Regions from separate parts of the Arminella tumorigenes genome, predicted to be linked through region 1. Evidence: predicted binding sites of a transcription regulator. Region 1 holds the regulator's gene; the other holds the start of a gene.
What was found. The regulator LexA, encoded in region 1, represses DNA repair genes until DNA is damaged. The targets are predictions, from matches to a motif close to TGTTCNNNNTGTGTTCNG.

Region 1 (7,705 bases):
CCATCGGACGGCGCATGGTCGGGATCCTCGTGGGTTTCGATAAACACGCCGGCGACGCCGACGGCAACGGCCGCGCGGGCAAGGGTTTCCACGAATTCGCGCTGGCCGCCGGACGATCCGCCCTGGCCGCCGGGCTGCTGAACGGAGTGGGTAGCATCGAAGATCACGGGAGCGCCCATCGCCGCCATGATCGGCAGCGAGCGCATGTCGGAGACCAGCGTGTTGTAACCGAAGGAGGCACCGCGTTCGCAGAGCAGGATGTTCGGGTTACCGCTGTCGTTGAGCTTGGCCAGCACGTTCTTCATGTCCCAGGGGGCGAGGAATTGACCCTTCTTGACGTTGATGATGCGGCCGGTCTTGGCGGCAGCAACCAGAAGATCGGTCTGGCGCGACAGGAAGGCAGGGATCTGCAGCACATCCACGGTCTTGGCGACAAGGGCGCACTGCTCTTCCGTGTGGATGTCGGTGAGCACCGGGAAACCGTATTCCTTCTTCAGGTCGCCAAATATCTCCAGAGCCGCTTCCAGCCCCAGGCCGCGCTGGGCTGAGAGCGACGTGCGGTTTGCCTTGTCGAAGGATGACTTGTAGACGAGCCCGATGCCAAGCGAGGCGCAGAGCTCCTTGAGCTTGCCGGCTATCGTGAAGGCATGATCGCGGCTCTCCATCTGGCAGGGGCCGGCAATCAGCGAGAGGCGTTTGCTGTTGGAGAAAGTGACCCTGCCGGGGCCTTCGCCGGCGACCACGTCCGAATTTGTCGAATGGCTCATGCTGTCTCCTCGAAGGCGAACAATGCCCCCTGCCCGGGAGCGGCCTTCACCAGAATAGTGTTGCTCTTGCGCGTGTAGGTCACGCCGTTACCAGCCAAATGCGCTTCTGTCACGGAAAGATCGCGAACGGCAAAGACGATCGCCCGACCCCGCAGGCCCGCATCCTCACCAGATGGCGCCGCCTCATAGAAGGCCTCCATCCCCTCGCCGCTCAAGATGTCGATTTCGACATTGGCCGCCGATGCTGTGATGCCAAAGGAATGCGGAACGATTGCGGCACCATTGCCAACTTGGCTGATGAGCCCGGAAAACGCCTTGGGACTGGCGCAGGACAGCACGAGACGCGAGATGCCGAGCACGCCGTTCGGATGCCTCTCCAGCGCGCTGCGATCCGTCGGCATCGCATTGATGCGCTCGCAGGTGAAAACGAAGAAATCCGGGGCACGCGAATCTGCAGCGAAGGCAAGTCGAAAGCCGGCGATCGATTCGGACCCGTCCGGCATGCGCATCGGTCTTTCGAACTCGAGAATCTTCCCGGCCGAGACCCCGCTGTCTCGAAAGCGCTGCTGGTCGCTTTCAGCATTGCCGGTTGCAAAGGCAACGGAGGAAAATCCATCGTCACCGACGCGAAACCGGAAGGCCTGGTCGCGCGCAACGAAGACATTGCCGGCCAGCGCAGATGCCTCGCACTCCGAGAGACTGGCAATGCCGAGCGGCTCTAGATAGGTCTTGTCGGCGAAGAAAACGCAAGCATTTTCAGTACCAAAGGGATGCCGTGCATCGGCGGCGACAGTAAAGCCGAGCTTGCTCAGCCGCTGGCGCGCAGAGGCTATATCGCAGGTCGGCAGAACCAGATGGTCGATCGGGTAGGCTGCTGTCATGGTTTGACTCCGTCCTGCAACACCGTCAGCGACGGCAACGCGACATGATCTTCCAAAAAAGCGATTATTCCAACGGCGTTCACAAAGATTTAGTCACTTGCGGAACACATATGGAACATATAGTGTCCGTTCTGGCTTTGTTTCGCACTTGGAGCACGAAAAACGATGTTGACGCGCAAGCAACAGGAACTGCTTCTCTTCATTCACGAACGAATGAAAGAGTCCGGCGTCCCGCCTTCTTTCGATGAAATGAAGGATGCGCTGGACCTTGCGTCCAAATCAGGCATCCATCGGCTGATCACGGCGCTGGAGGAACGCGGCTTCATCCGCCGCCTGCCGAACCGGGCACGCGCTATCGAGGTCATCAAGCTTCCAGAGGCCTATAACCCCAATGCACAGCCACGGCGCGGCTTTTCGCCCAGCGTCATCGAAGGCAGCCTCGGCAAGACGCCGGCTATTGCCGCAGCGCCGACAAAGCCCGCAGTCGAGGACCGCAGCGGCTCAGTCTCGCTGCCGGTCATGGGCCGCATCGCCGCCGGTGTTCCCATCGCCGCAATCCAGAACAATACCCACGACATCATGGTTCCCGCCGACATGGTCGGCGCCGGCGAGCATTACGCGCTCGAAGTGCGAGGCGACTCGATGATCGAGGCCGGCATCTTCGACGGCGATACCGTCATCATCCGCAATGCCAGTACGGCGAGCCCCGGCGACATCATCGTCGCCCTCGTCGATGACGAGGAGGCAACGCTCAAGCGCTTTCGACGCAAGGGTGCCTCCATTGCGCTCGAGGCAGCCAACCCGGCGTACGAGACCCGCATCTTCGGCCCGGACAGGGTTAAGATCCAGGGGCGGCTTGTCGGGCTCATCCGCCGGTATCACTGACCGGTGACGTGGCGTCGGTACCGATGAAAGCCGGCTTTCGCCAGTCGTAGGCTCGATGCCTTTCCCACGGACGATCAAGGGCGCTGAACGCAGTGATGACCTCGGGCTGAGGAGCGCTCAGGTCGACCTCGATGGAGCCTGTTTTGCGCAGCGATGCACCCGTATAGAGGGCCGCACCGGACCGACATCGATCGAGGCGAATCCTTACCGGCGTGATGACGATATCGGCGGTATCGCAGGCCGGACCCAGATAGGCGGCATCGGATATAGTCACGAGCATTGCGCCCGTTTCGAGCATGGCAACGCACCAATCGCGACCATGGCAGGCAAAGCCGCCGTCGACGGCACTGTCCAGCGCCGTCTCCATTGCCAGTCGCAGCGTTGCCTGGTGCTCCGCATCCATACGGTTCAAGGGCTGGCCACGAACGGAGTGGGGCGGGGTCGAATTGTCCGGCGGCAGCATTTGCGGCGGCGTATCTTCGGACACCGGCAGGGCTCGCTGCCATTGCTGATAGATGAAATCCGGGGGGCGTTCGCGGTTGCGCTCGAGACGACCTTTCCGGAACAGGGCTACGAGTTCGCCATCCTCTGAAATCAGCAATTCCGATCTCTGGGGAGAAGGCTGCAAGGCGGCAAAAGTCACAGAGGCTGCGATCAGCAGCGCGCCGGCATGGCGCATGGGCGTTCGCAGCACCGTCATCAGCAGGAATCCGGCAATGATGGTCTGGAAAAGCCCGGCAGGCAGGCGCGCGAACGGGACATTGCCGCCCCATGCCGCCACCGTCTTCGCGATGACCATCACGATATCGAGTCCCCAGCCGGTGATAAGCCAGAATACGCCGTCCAGGCCGAAGGGCATCATCAGCATGGCGAGCATGCCGACCGGCATGACAATGAATGACACCACCGGCATGGCGGCAAGATTGGCAACGAGGCCATAGGTCGCCAGTCTGTGAAAATGCTCGATCGAAAAGATCGCCGTCGACGCGCCGCCGATAAACGACGTCATGGCGATGCCTGTGAAAAAGCGGCTGACCGCCCGCACCGGCATCGGTGCCCGGAAAGCTGCAAACCGCCGCTCCCGGGGCGGACGCCGCTTCCACAGCGAATAGCCTGAAACAAGTGCGATGGTGGCCGCATAGGACATCTGGAAACTCGGGCCGAGGATCTGCGACGGCGAGAGCACCAGGATGGCGATGGCCGACAGGGCCACATTTCGCAGGCTGAAGGATGGTCTGTCGAACAGCACCGCGACCAGCATGATTGCCATCATTATGAAGGCCCGCTCGGCCGATACACCGAAGCCGGAAATGAAATAATAGGCGGTGACCGTGATCAGCGCACCGACAGCTGCAATTTTCTTGGTCGGAAAAGCCTGCGCCAGCCCGGGAAACAGGCTCAGCGCATGCCGGAGGCCGACATAGAAGATGCCGGCGGACAAGGCCATGTTCAGTCCCGAGATGGCGATGATATGGGCGAGACCGGAAACCCTTAGGGCATCCGTGGTTTCCGGCGAAATTGCCCGACGTTCGTCGTTGACCAGCGAAGCTGCGAAGGCGCCGGTGTCGCCTGGCAGGATCGAGCGGATGCGGTCGCCGATACTGCCTCGCAGCCCGGTCAGCCAGCGGTCGATCTTTTGGAGCGTGGTTCGCTCGCTGGTGTCGTCGGCGCTGGCCATTATCAGTTGCGGCGTGCCGTAGAAAAAACCGTTGGCGCCGGTGCCTTCGAAATAGGCAGTGAAGGCAAAATCGTGGAGGCCGGGCAGCGCAGGACCAGCTGGCGGGCTCAACCGCGCCCTGCCTTCCACGACATCTCCGAGTTCGAACGGCACATCCTGGCCGCGCACGAGCACCGATATCTGCTCCGGTGGCCGGCGAACGACTGGAGCGTCTGTCGCCAGCAGATCGAGCACGTAGCGCCACCGCCCCTTGGCGTCCACTTCACGGCGCTGAACTTGGCCGGTAATGGTGGTGGTCACCGGGGTGTCCAGCATGATCGTCGAGGCCCGCCACGTCTCGCATTCGGCGAGAAGCATGCCGAGCAGGCCCAGCGCCACAGCGAAAGACAGGTGCCGGAGCGCCGGGCTTAAATTGTGTTTCAGGACGCAGACGGCGGCAAGCACGAGGAAGCTCGCCGCAATGCCCGTCACTGGCGGATTGCCCGGAAGCTCGAACCAGACTATGGCGCCGCAGCCGATGTAGATGGGGGCAAACAGCGTTGCGCGACCGTGGGCTGCTTCTTCTGCAAGCATGCCGGCGGTGACGATTCGCCACCTCTCGAACGCAAGGGCAGCGCGCTTTGGCAACGGCACGGCGTGTTGAGTGCGGGCAGGCATTCGCGCAAGCTTGGCAACGGCGTTGACCGTGGCGCGCGAACGCTCGGCGAGGCCAAGAAATGCCTGGCGGTGACCTTGCCTCTCTCGCGCGTCCAACTCTGCCATTCGCCCGTCAGCCCCGCCCGCAATCGTCAAGCTCCCGGTATTTTTGCAACCTTTGATCGAATAGTTCAACTAAAATCGATTGAAATGGCTGTCGTGGGAAGGTCGCTTCTGGAATGCCGCAGATCGTGCTTCAAAGGCATGGCAGTCACGGCGGAGGCGCTGCCCAAAAGTTGATACCGCGATGCACAAATACCGGTCAGGGTAACTTGGCATTAGCCTCTTGATCATATAGCTAATCTTTAGACGCTTAACCCTTTGGTGCTTTTTTAAGGCACCAACCCGCCAAATCTTGGAGGCTCTCATGACGGAACAAAGCGCGAAACTGACCTGGGGTGATAAGACTGTCGATCTGCCGGTGAAGGTCGGTACCATCGGCCCGAGCGTCCTCGACATTGGCGCACTCTACAAAAATACCGCTTCCTTCACCTACGACCCGGGCTTCACCTCTACCGCATCGTGCGAATCCAAGATCACCTATATCGACGGTGACGAAGGCGTTCTGCTGCATCGCGGCTACCCTATCGAGCAACTGGCCGAAAAGGGTGACTTCCTGGAAGTCTGCTACCTGCTTCTCTACGGCGAACTGCCGACAGCTGCGCAGAAGAAGGATTTCGACGACCGCGTCGTTCACCACACTATGGTGCATGAACAGATGACGCGTTTCTTTACCGGCTTCCGTCGCGATGCACATCCCATGGCTGTGATGTGCGGTTGCGTTGGCGCGCTGTCGGCCTTCTATCACGATTCGACTGACATCACGGATCCGCACCAGCGCATGGTGGCGAGCCTTCGGATGATCGCAAAGATGCCGACGCTTGCCGCGATGGCATACAAGTATCATATCGGCCAGCCTTTCGTGTATCCGAAGAACGATCTCGACTATGCGTCGAATTTTCTGCGCATGTGTTTTGCGGTTCCTTGCGAAGAGTTCGAAGTCAATCCGGTTCTCGCCCGCGCCATGGACCGTATCTTCATCCTGCACGCCGACCACGAGCAGAATGCCTCGACATCGACGGTCCGCCTTGCCGGCTCTTCGGGCGCAAACCCGTTTGCCTGTATCGCGGCCGGCATCGCCTGCCTCTGGGGCCCTGCCCATGGCGGCGCCAACGAAGCTGCACTGATGATGCTGCAGGAAATCGGCACCGTCGATCGTATCCCTGAGTACATCGCCCGCGCCAAGGACAAGAACGATCCTTTCCGCCTGATGGGCTTTGGCCACCGCGTCTACAAGAACTACGATCCGCGCGCCAAGATCATGCAGAAGACGATGTATGAAGTGCTGGAAGCCACCGGCAATGCCGGCGATCCGCTGATGCAGGTTGCCCTGGAGCTTGAAAAGATCGCTCTGAACGACCCCTACTTTATCGAAAAGAAGCTGTATCCGAACGTCGATTTCTATTCGGGCATTACCCTGCGGGCACTCGGTTTCCCGACGGAAATGTTCACCGTCCTGTTCGCACTCGCGCGTACCGTCGGCTGGATCGCCCAGTGGAACGAGATGATCGAAGATCCGCAGCAGCGCATCGGCCGTCCTCGTCAGCTCTACACCGGCGAACCAAAGCGCGACTACACATCGGTCGACGGCCGCTAAAGCGCCTTCGACTTCATAAAAAAACCCGCTCAGGAATGGGCGGGTTTTTTGTTGTCCAGAAGTTCAAGCACGATGGAAGCTGCTTTTTCGCCGGGCGGTATCTCGGTCTGCATTCGCTGCCAGACGAGGTCGAAACCCTCGATCATCGCACGGCGCTGCTGGGTGGCGCTCGACAAGCGCTCCAGCCAGCGGGACAGCAGGCCAGGCAGAAGCATCTCGTTGATCTGCTCCGGCACGATGACATAATCGGCAATCAGATTGGGCAGCGCAGCGGTCCAGGTCTTTATCCGCTTGTGCAGCAGCTTGACGATGAAATCCGTGCTGTAGGTCGAAATGACCGGCACGCCCGTCAAACCGAGTTCCAGAATCACCGTCCCCGACGCCGCCATCGCCGCATCCGATATCGCGAAGGCCTGCCACTTCGCAGCAGTCCCGACGACTATTTCGGGCTTGATCTCCCATTCGGCAACCAGCGTGCGAACCAGATCTTCGCGCCGGGCAACCGTCGGCATTACGAATCGCATGGATTTATTACGCCGGCTAAGTTCATCGACAGTTCGACGAAAGAACGGCATCAGGTGATTTATTTCGGACGACCGTGAGCCGGGTAATAATACTATGGTCCGCGTGTCGTTCGCATCGAGGGGTGGACGAGCTGCCCGCTGCCGGCGCGCATCGACTAGACCGGCATCCGTCACCAGCCGGTGACCGACATAGGTCGTCGGTGGCCCGCCAAGACGTTTCATGACTTCCGGCTCGAACGGCAGGACGGCCAGCACGTGATCGACGTAGCCAAGCATCGCTGTGGCGCGATATTCTTTCCAGGCCCAGACGCTCGGGCATACATAATTAACGATCAGCAAGCCGGGCAGCGCCTTGCGAACCCGCTTGGCGACCCGGTGGGTAAAATCGGGACTGTCGACGATGATCAGGACATCGGGCCGTGAAGTGATGATGGCCTTTGCCGTTTCGCCGATAAGGGCAATCAGGCGGGGCAACTTGGCGATCACCTGGGTGAACCCCATCAGCGACAGTTCGGAGAAATCGTAAAGCGACTTCAACCCTTGCGCCTCCAGTCCGTCGCCACCGACGCCGACGAGTTCGAGCGGTCGCGTCGTCTGCAGGCGCAGGGCGGCAACGA
Region 2 (7,705 bases), 1.8 Mb from region 1:
AAGCCGATCAGCTGTCGCAGGAAGGAAATCGGCATCAGGGTATTGTTGGTCTTCGATTCCTGCTCGAAGATGATCTGCGTCAATACCGCATGAGTGATGTCATCGCCGCTTTTGGCGTCCTGAACTGTAAACTCCTCCCCCCGTTTCACCATCTCCGCCAAGTCTTCCAGTGTCACGTAGGTGCTGGTGCCCGTGTTGTAGAGGCGGCGATTGGCGTATTTCTTTATTACGACCTGGCCCTCGTTTTTTGCCATTATCAGTCTCCTAACCCCGTCTGATTGTATGGATACTCCTCCACCAAAGAGTGTAGACGGAAAGGAAGGCCGGTGACAATCAGTTTGTGCGCTGCGGCAATCCCTTTCCGCAGGTTGGTTTTTCGGTCCATCAGCATGTTGAAACAAAACATGCAGGGTTGAAATCTTCGTGTTTGACTCGGAAGCCCGGCTTTGACAGTTTTCGCCGGCCGAGCCAGCTCTCGAGGAGGATTTCATGAGCCAACCATCCATCGTCATCGCCAGTGCCGCACGCACCGCAGTCGGCGCCTTTAACGGTGCTTTTGCAGCGGTCCCGGCCCACGAACTGGGAGCAACGGCAATCCGGGGTGCGCTGCAGCGCGCCGGCATCGAGGCTGCCGAAGTCGACGAGGTCATCCTCGGCCAGGTGCTGCAGGCAGCGCAGGGCCAGAACCCGGCGCGCCAGGCCGCGATGCAGGCGGGCGTGCCGCAGGAGGCGACGGCCTGGAGCGTCAACCAGCTTTGCGGCTCGGGCCTGCGGGCCGTGGCACTCGGCATGCAGCAGATTGCGCTTGGGGATGCGAAAATTATCGTTGCCGGCGGGCAAGAGTCCATGTCAACGGCGCCACACGCGGCCCACCTGCGCTCGGGCACGAAGATGGGCGACATGACCATGGTCGATACGATGATCAAGGATGGCCTGACCGACGCTTTCTACGGCTATCACATGGGTATCACCGGCGAAAACGTTGCCCGGCAGTTTCAACTGTCCCGCCATGACCAGGATACCTTTGCCGTCGCTTCCCAGAACAAAGCCGAGGCAGCCCAGCAGGCCGGACGGTTCAACGATGAGATCGTGGCCTTCACCATCGCCGGCCGCAAGGGCGACGTGACGGTCGATAGCGACGAGTACATCCGCCACGGATCGACGCTCGAGGGCATGGCGCGCCTCCGGCCGGTATTCGACAAGGATGGGACGGTTACCGCCGGCAACGCCTCCGGCCTCAACGACGGCGCTGCCGCGACGGTGCTGGTGAGCGAGGCGGAAGCCGAGCGTCGGGGAATCCGACCGCTGGGCCGGATCGTGTCCTGGGCAACGGCCGGCGTGGATCCGCAGATCATGGGCACGGGTCCGATACCGGCTTCTCGCAAGGCCTTGGAAAAAGCTGGATGGGCGGTTGGCGATCTCGATCTCGTGGAGGCTAACGAAGCCTTCGCGGCACAGGCCTGCGCGATCAGCCGCGAACTGGGCTTCGATCCCGCCATCGTCAACGTCAACGGCGGGGCGATTGCGATTGGTCATCCGATTGGAGCATCGGGCGCCCGCATTCTGACCACTTTGTTGTTCGAGATGAAGCGGCGCGGTGCACGAAAGGGTCTGGCGACCTTGTGCATTGGCGGTGGCATGGGGATAGCCATGTGCATCGAGGCGTTTTAAACAATCTGCCATGGGGTCAGCTGGCTACATGGTAGGCAGTGGTACTGGGGAACGGACTATGAGCAGAGTAGCACTCATCACCGGGGGTACCCGCGGTATCGGCGCCGCCATTGCAATGGCGTTGCACAATGCCGGTTACCGGGTCGTGGCGACCTATGCCGGCAACGATGAGAGAGCCGATGCCTTTCATAGCGTGACGGGCATTGCCGTCTATCGCTGGGACGTCACGGACTATGAGGCTTGCGGCAAAGGCATTGCCCAGGTCGAGGCCGATGTGGGTCCGGTAGAGATCCTGGTCAACAACGCCGGTATCACCCGAGATGCGATGTTCCACAAGATGACGCCGCAACAGTGGCATGAGGTCGTGAATACCAACCTGAACGGTCTATTCAACATGACGCACCATGTGTGGGCTGGCATGCGGGAGAGGAACTTCGGTCGAGTTGTCAATATCTCGTCGATCAATGGCCAGAAAGGTCAGATGGGCCAGGCCAACTATTCTGCAGCAAAGGCGGGTGACATCGGCTTTACGAAGGCGCTGGCCCAAGAAGGTGCCGCCAAGAACATTACCGTCAATGCGATCTGCCCCGGCTACATCGGTACGGAAATGGTGTTGTCCGTGCCGGAAAAAGTAATGAACGGTTATATCCTGCCGCAAATTCCGGTCGGCAGGCTGGGCGAGCCGGAGGAGGTCGCCCGTTGCGTCGTGTTTCTCGTTGCCGACGACGCCGGCTTCATCACCGGCTCCACGATCACGGCGAATGGCGGCCAACTTTTCGTCTGACGGATCTATCTTCGCCTAGGAAGTGGCGAGCTAGCGTCGTGTATTTCGCGAGCGCGAACGAACGGGCACAAGCACGCGGCTTTGCTCCTTGCGCTGCGCCGCACGCACGGCAACGATAGAGGTGACGGCGGCGGCAGCGATGACACCCAAAGCAGCGATATGTGTGACGAGTTCAACCATGGAAAAGTCGATCCTTTCGGCGAGCACCCGGTAGCCCGGTTCAGACAATATTGCTCGCGTTCCAACAATATCGGTACAGCAAGATCGAATTGAAAGGGGTTGAAGTTCACGTCATCGTCAACAGTGTATTGACGGCATGAAAAAGGGCGCCGAAGCGCCCAATTCCAAATTCATGCCGAAGCTTAGCGGCAACGTGCTTCGTAGCGCTGGCCATAACGGTCGCGATAGATGCAGTAGCCACGACGTTCCGAGTGGCCGATCAGGTTGCCTACGAGGCCGCCTGCAACTGCGCCGACGGCTGCGCCGCCCCAGCTATTGGTAACGGCACCACCGATAACGGCACCGGTGCCAGCACCAATGGCTGTGCCGCGTTCTTCCGGCGTGCACGATGCGAGTGTGCCGATGAGGGCAACTGCAATAATCAGTTTTTTCATGTCTTGCTCCCTAGATATTAGACCATGGTGGTCTAGCACAAATTACGAATTAAATCCGCCCCATCAGGACGAGCACCAAAATGATGACGACGATGAGGCCGAGACCACCAGAGGGACCATAACCCCAACCGCTGCTGTAGCCCCAGTTTGGCAGTGCGCCCACCAAGAGCAATACGAGTACGACGAGCAGTATTGTGCCGAGCATGGTCAGTTCCCTTCACTTCGAAAGCATTATTTGCTGCCCCCTTAAACGCAGCTCACATTAAGTTGTTCCGGCAATTTTCTCGATTATTTGGCACAATGGCGAATGTGGCGGTGAGCGACAGATTTTATAGCCCGCTCTACAGTTTGTGATGGTTGGATATTGCCCTCGCCGCGAAGATGCGATCACGCCGACTCCGTCGGCAATCCGTGAACGGATCATGAAACCGGCGGGTCAGCGATTCGTAGCATCTTTGTTCCGGGGCCGTTCCCAAACGCTCCGGCTGGTCGTCCCGCCGCCACTTTGCCTCCCGCCTGTGGCAGATGACAAGTATTATCCGGTGTCTACAAAATTGTTTTGCCCTCCGGGCCTTGCCTTTGCCACCTGGGCTGGTCATCTGTGGGGGAGCTTACAACAAGCGTTCCTGACCCTGAAGGCTGCTGCGCCTCATCTTCGCATGGACCAATGACCCTGACTTCGCAGCCCATGATTTTGAGTGGTCGCGGTGTAACCGCGGTGCTCGGACCGACAAATACCGGCAAGACCCATTACGCCATCGAGCGTATGGTCGCGCACGGCAATGGCATGATCGGCCTGCCGTTGCGACTTCTGGCGCGCGAGGTCTACACGCGTCTCGTCGAGAAAGTCGGCATCAAGAACGTTGCGCTGTTTACCGGTGAAGAAAAGATAGCCCCGCCCAACGCCTGCTACTCAGTATGCACTGTCGAAGCGATGCCGCGCGAGACTCGAGCTTCGTTCGTTGCCATCGACGAGGTTCAACTCGCCGGCGATCTCGAGCGCGGCCATATCTTCACTGATCGTATCCTGCATCTGCGCGGCCGCGACGAGACATTGCTTCTCGGCGCGGGCACCATGCGGCCGATCCTCGAACATCTGTTGCCGGGAATTACCGTCGTCGAGCGGCCGAGGCTCTCCCATCTTGCCTATTCGGGCCAGAAGAAGATTACCCGCTTGCCGCAGCGCAGCGCCATTGTCGCTTTTTCGGCAGAGGAAGTTTACGCCATTGCCGAGCTGATCCGTCGCCAGCGTGGCGGAGCGGCCGTGGTCCTCGGTGCCCTCAGCCCACGGACGCGCAATGCGCAGGTCGAGCTTTACCAGAACGGCGACGTCGAATACCTCGTCGCCACCGATGCCATCGGCATGGGCCTCAATCTCGATGTGGACCACGTCGCGTTTGCCCAGGACAGGAAATTCGACGGATACCAGTTCCGCCATCTCAACCCCGGCGAACTCGGACAGATTGCCGGCCGTGCCGGTCGCCATCTGCGCGACGGGACCTTCGGTGTCACCGGCCAGGTCGATCCCTTCGATGCCGATCTCGTTCGCCGCATCGAGAGTCACCAGTTCGACAACGTCAAAGTGCTGCAGTGGCGCACGAAGGATCTCGACTTTTCATCCGTCGCCGCACTGAAGCTCAGCCTCGATGCGCCGCCGCGCATCCATGGGCTGACACGCTCGCTGCCTTCCGTCGACCAGCAGGCTTTGGAGCAACTGACCGGTTATCCGGAGGTCGCTCGCCTCGCCGTCGGCCGGGCAAATGTAGAAAAATTATGGGAAGCCTGTGCATTGCCGGATTATCGGCGTATCACACCGGCCCAACATGCCGATTTGATTTCGTCCCTGTTTTCCGATCTCGTGCAACATGGCACGGTGAACGAGGATTTCATGGCCGAGCAAGTCCGGCGCGCCGACCGGACCGATGGCGAGATAGACACGCTTTCGGCGCGAATCGCGCAGATAAGAACTTGGACCTATGTTTCGAATCGGCCCGGTTGGCTTGCCGATCCGACACACTGGCAAGAAAAGACGCGGGAAATCGAAGATCGGTTGTCCGACGCGTTACATGAAAGGTTGACGAACCGCTTTGTTGATCGCAGGACATCTGTGCTCATGAAGCGCCTGAGAGAGAATGCAATGCTGGAAGCTGAAATCAGTGTAAATGGAGATGTCTTCGTCGAAGGGCATCATGTCGGGCAGTTGACCGGGTTCCGGTTCTCTCCCATTGGCGGGACTGACGGTCCCGACGCCAAGGCCGTGCAGAACGCGTCGCTCAAAGCGCTGGGTCTGGAATTCGAGGCGCGCGCTGCCCGCATGCACGCAGCTGGCAACGGCGATCTGGCGATTGGCTCCGACGGTTCGGTGCGCTGGCTGGGCGACCCCGTAGCGCGGCTGACCGGCAGCGACCACATCATGCGCCCCCGCGTCATCCTGCTCGCCGACGAGCAACTGACCGGCCATGCGCGCGAACATGTTGCCGCACGCATCGAGCGCTTCGTCAATCATCACATTTCGACGGTGCTGAAGCCGCTCGACGACCTCTCTCGTGCCGAAGACCTGCAGGGCCTCGCCAAGGGTCTGGCTTTCCAGATCGTCGAGAATCTCGGTGTACTGTTCCGCCGCGATGTCACGGAGGAAGTGAAGTCGCTGGACCAGGATGCACGCGCCTCGATGCGCCGCTATGGCATCCGCTTCGGCGCCTATCATATTTTCGTTCCAGCATTGCTGAAGCCGGCTCCGGCCGAACTGATCACCCTGCTCTGGGCGCTGAAAAACGACGGCATCGACAAGCCGGGCTACGGCGATCTCATTCCGGTCCTGGCTGCCGGCCGCACGTCCGTGGTTACGGATTCGACCTATGAGCGCACCTTCTACAAGCTCGCCGGTTTCCGCTTCCTCGGCAAGCGTGCCGTACGTATCGACATTCTCGAGCGCCTTGCCGATCTCATCCGGCCGCTGCTGCAGTGGAAGCCCGGCCAGCCTTCCCGTCCGGACGGTGCCTATGACGGCCGCCGCTTCACCACGACGACGGCGATGCTGTCCATTCTCGGCGCGACGCTCGACGACATGGAAGAGATCCTGAAGGGCCTCGGCTATCGCGCAGATGCGGTGCCGGCCGAAGAAGCTGCAGTTCACCTCAGCAAGCAGGACGCTCCCGCCGCCGCTACACCCGTAGCTGCCGCAGACGCATCTGCACCAGCTGACGGATCTCCTACGTCGGACACAGAGGCAGCAGAAGCAGAAGCTACCGAGCCGACTCCGTCAGACGCCGTCGAGGAAGTTTCCCCCGTGGTTTCTGAGGATGCTCCTGTTGCCGCGCTGGAAGCCGCCAATGACGTTGCGCCCGAAAGCGCAGCAGAGGCCGTCGTTACCGATGCGGCCCCTTCGGAAGCTGCAGGCGAGGGCGCTTCAGTCGATGCCGCCGCTGCCGAGCCTCCGAAGCCAGTGTTGCTGTGGCGGCTGGGTGGTCGCAACGACAACCAGCGTCCGGCTCCCCGCCAGGGTGAGCGCCGTGGTCAGCAGGGTCCGCGCGCCGGCCAGGATCAGGCAAATGCGCAGCCAAACACCAATCGCCGCCCATCAGGCGACCAGCCGCAGGGCGAAGGCAATCGTGAAGCACGCGACAATCGCGGGCCGCGCGGTGGCAAGGAGGGCGGCGGCGGCCGTCCGCCGCAGCAGGGTAAGCGTCCTGATCATCGCGGCGGCGAGCGCAACGAGCGCAATGACCGTGGCGGAGAGCGCAACGATCGCAACAATCGTCCGGCAGCGCAGCCAACACGCTTCGAGGCGAAGCCTCCGCGCAAGGAGAAGCCGATGGATCCGGATTCGCCCTTTGCAAAGCTGGCGGCGCTCAAGGAGCAGATGAAGAAGTAGGCCATGGTGGACGAAAGACAGGTCTCGAGCGGTTCGCGACAGCGCATCGACAAATGGCTGTTTTTCGCCCGCATGATAAAATCCCGCTCGCTGGCGCAGACCTACGTGCTGAAGGGCAACGTGCGGATCAATGGCGAGCGGATCGTCCAGCCGAGCCACGGTGTCAGGCCCGGCGACAAGATCGAACTGTCGCTGGAACGAAGGGACATAGTTCTCGTTGTACGGTTGCCGGGCGAGAGGCGAGGTCCTTTCGAGGAAGCCAAGCTGCTTTACGAGGACGTGACGCCGCCACCGGACGAAACCAAAAAGCTAACCCTGTTCGAACAAGCGATGCGCGACCCCGGCGCCGGACGCCCGACGAAGCGTCAGCGCCGCGAGATCGACCGGCTGATGACGGACGACGAGTAGAATACGATGCCGGGAGGCTTGAGATTTAGAGACTGTTTAATCTTGAAATCTGCCGACAAAGCCGATACCTGACGAGCAACCCGCTGAGACAGCCGGTTTACTTGCCTCCGGGATGAGGCAGGCTGCCGGTACCCGAAGGAAAGGCGCGACGTTCCAGGTCGTGCGTCCCCGGAAAACTCGAAAAATCCTGGAGTTCATCATGACCTACGTCGTGACCGACAATTGCGTACGTTGCAAATACACCGATTGCGTTGAAGTTTGCCCTGTCGATTGCTTTTACGAGGGCGAAAACTTCCTCGTCATTCATCCCGACGAATGCATCGATTGTGGCGTTTGCGAACCGGAATGTCCGGC

Region 2: PR017_RS14980 (helicase-related protein) is a predicted target of LexA. The motif match lies at 3,515-3,532, and genes of this name have one in related genera.

Annotation. Positions count from the first base shown of each region.
Region 1 is NZ_CP117255.1:1,239,358-1,247,062, reverse strand. It holds gene kdsA (3-deoxy-8-phosphooctulonate synthase) at 1-767, opposite strand, end outside; gene PR017_RS06240 (VOC family protein) at 764-1,648, opposite strand; gene lexA (transcriptional repressor LexA) at 1,814-2,533, shown strand; gene PR017_RS06230 (ComEC/Rec2 family competence protein) at 2,514-4,973, opposite strand; gene gltA (citrate synthase) at 5,275-6,564, shown strand; gene lpxB (lipid-A-disaccharide synthase) at 6,594-7,705, opposite strand, start outside.
Region 2 is NZ_CP117255.1:3,054,570-3,062,274, reverse strand. It holds gene phaR (polyhydroxyalkanoate synthesis repressor PhaR) at 1-254, opposite strand, end outside; gene PR017_RS15005 (acetyl-CoA C-acetyltransferase) at 490-1,671, shown strand; gene phbB (acetoacetyl-CoA reductase) at 1,730-2,455, shown strand; gene PR017_RS14995 (hypothetical protein) at 2,486-2,635, opposite strand; gene PR017_RS14990 (YMGG-like glycine zipper-containing protein) at 2,818-3,069, opposite strand; gene PR017_RS14985 (DUF3309 family protein) at 3,119-3,274, opposite strand; gene PR017_RS14980 (helicase-related protein) at 3,737-6,943, shown strand; gene PR017_RS14975 (RNA-binding S4 domain-containing protein) at 6,947-7,351, shown strand; gene fdxA (ferredoxin FdxA) at 7,551-7,705, shown strand, end outside.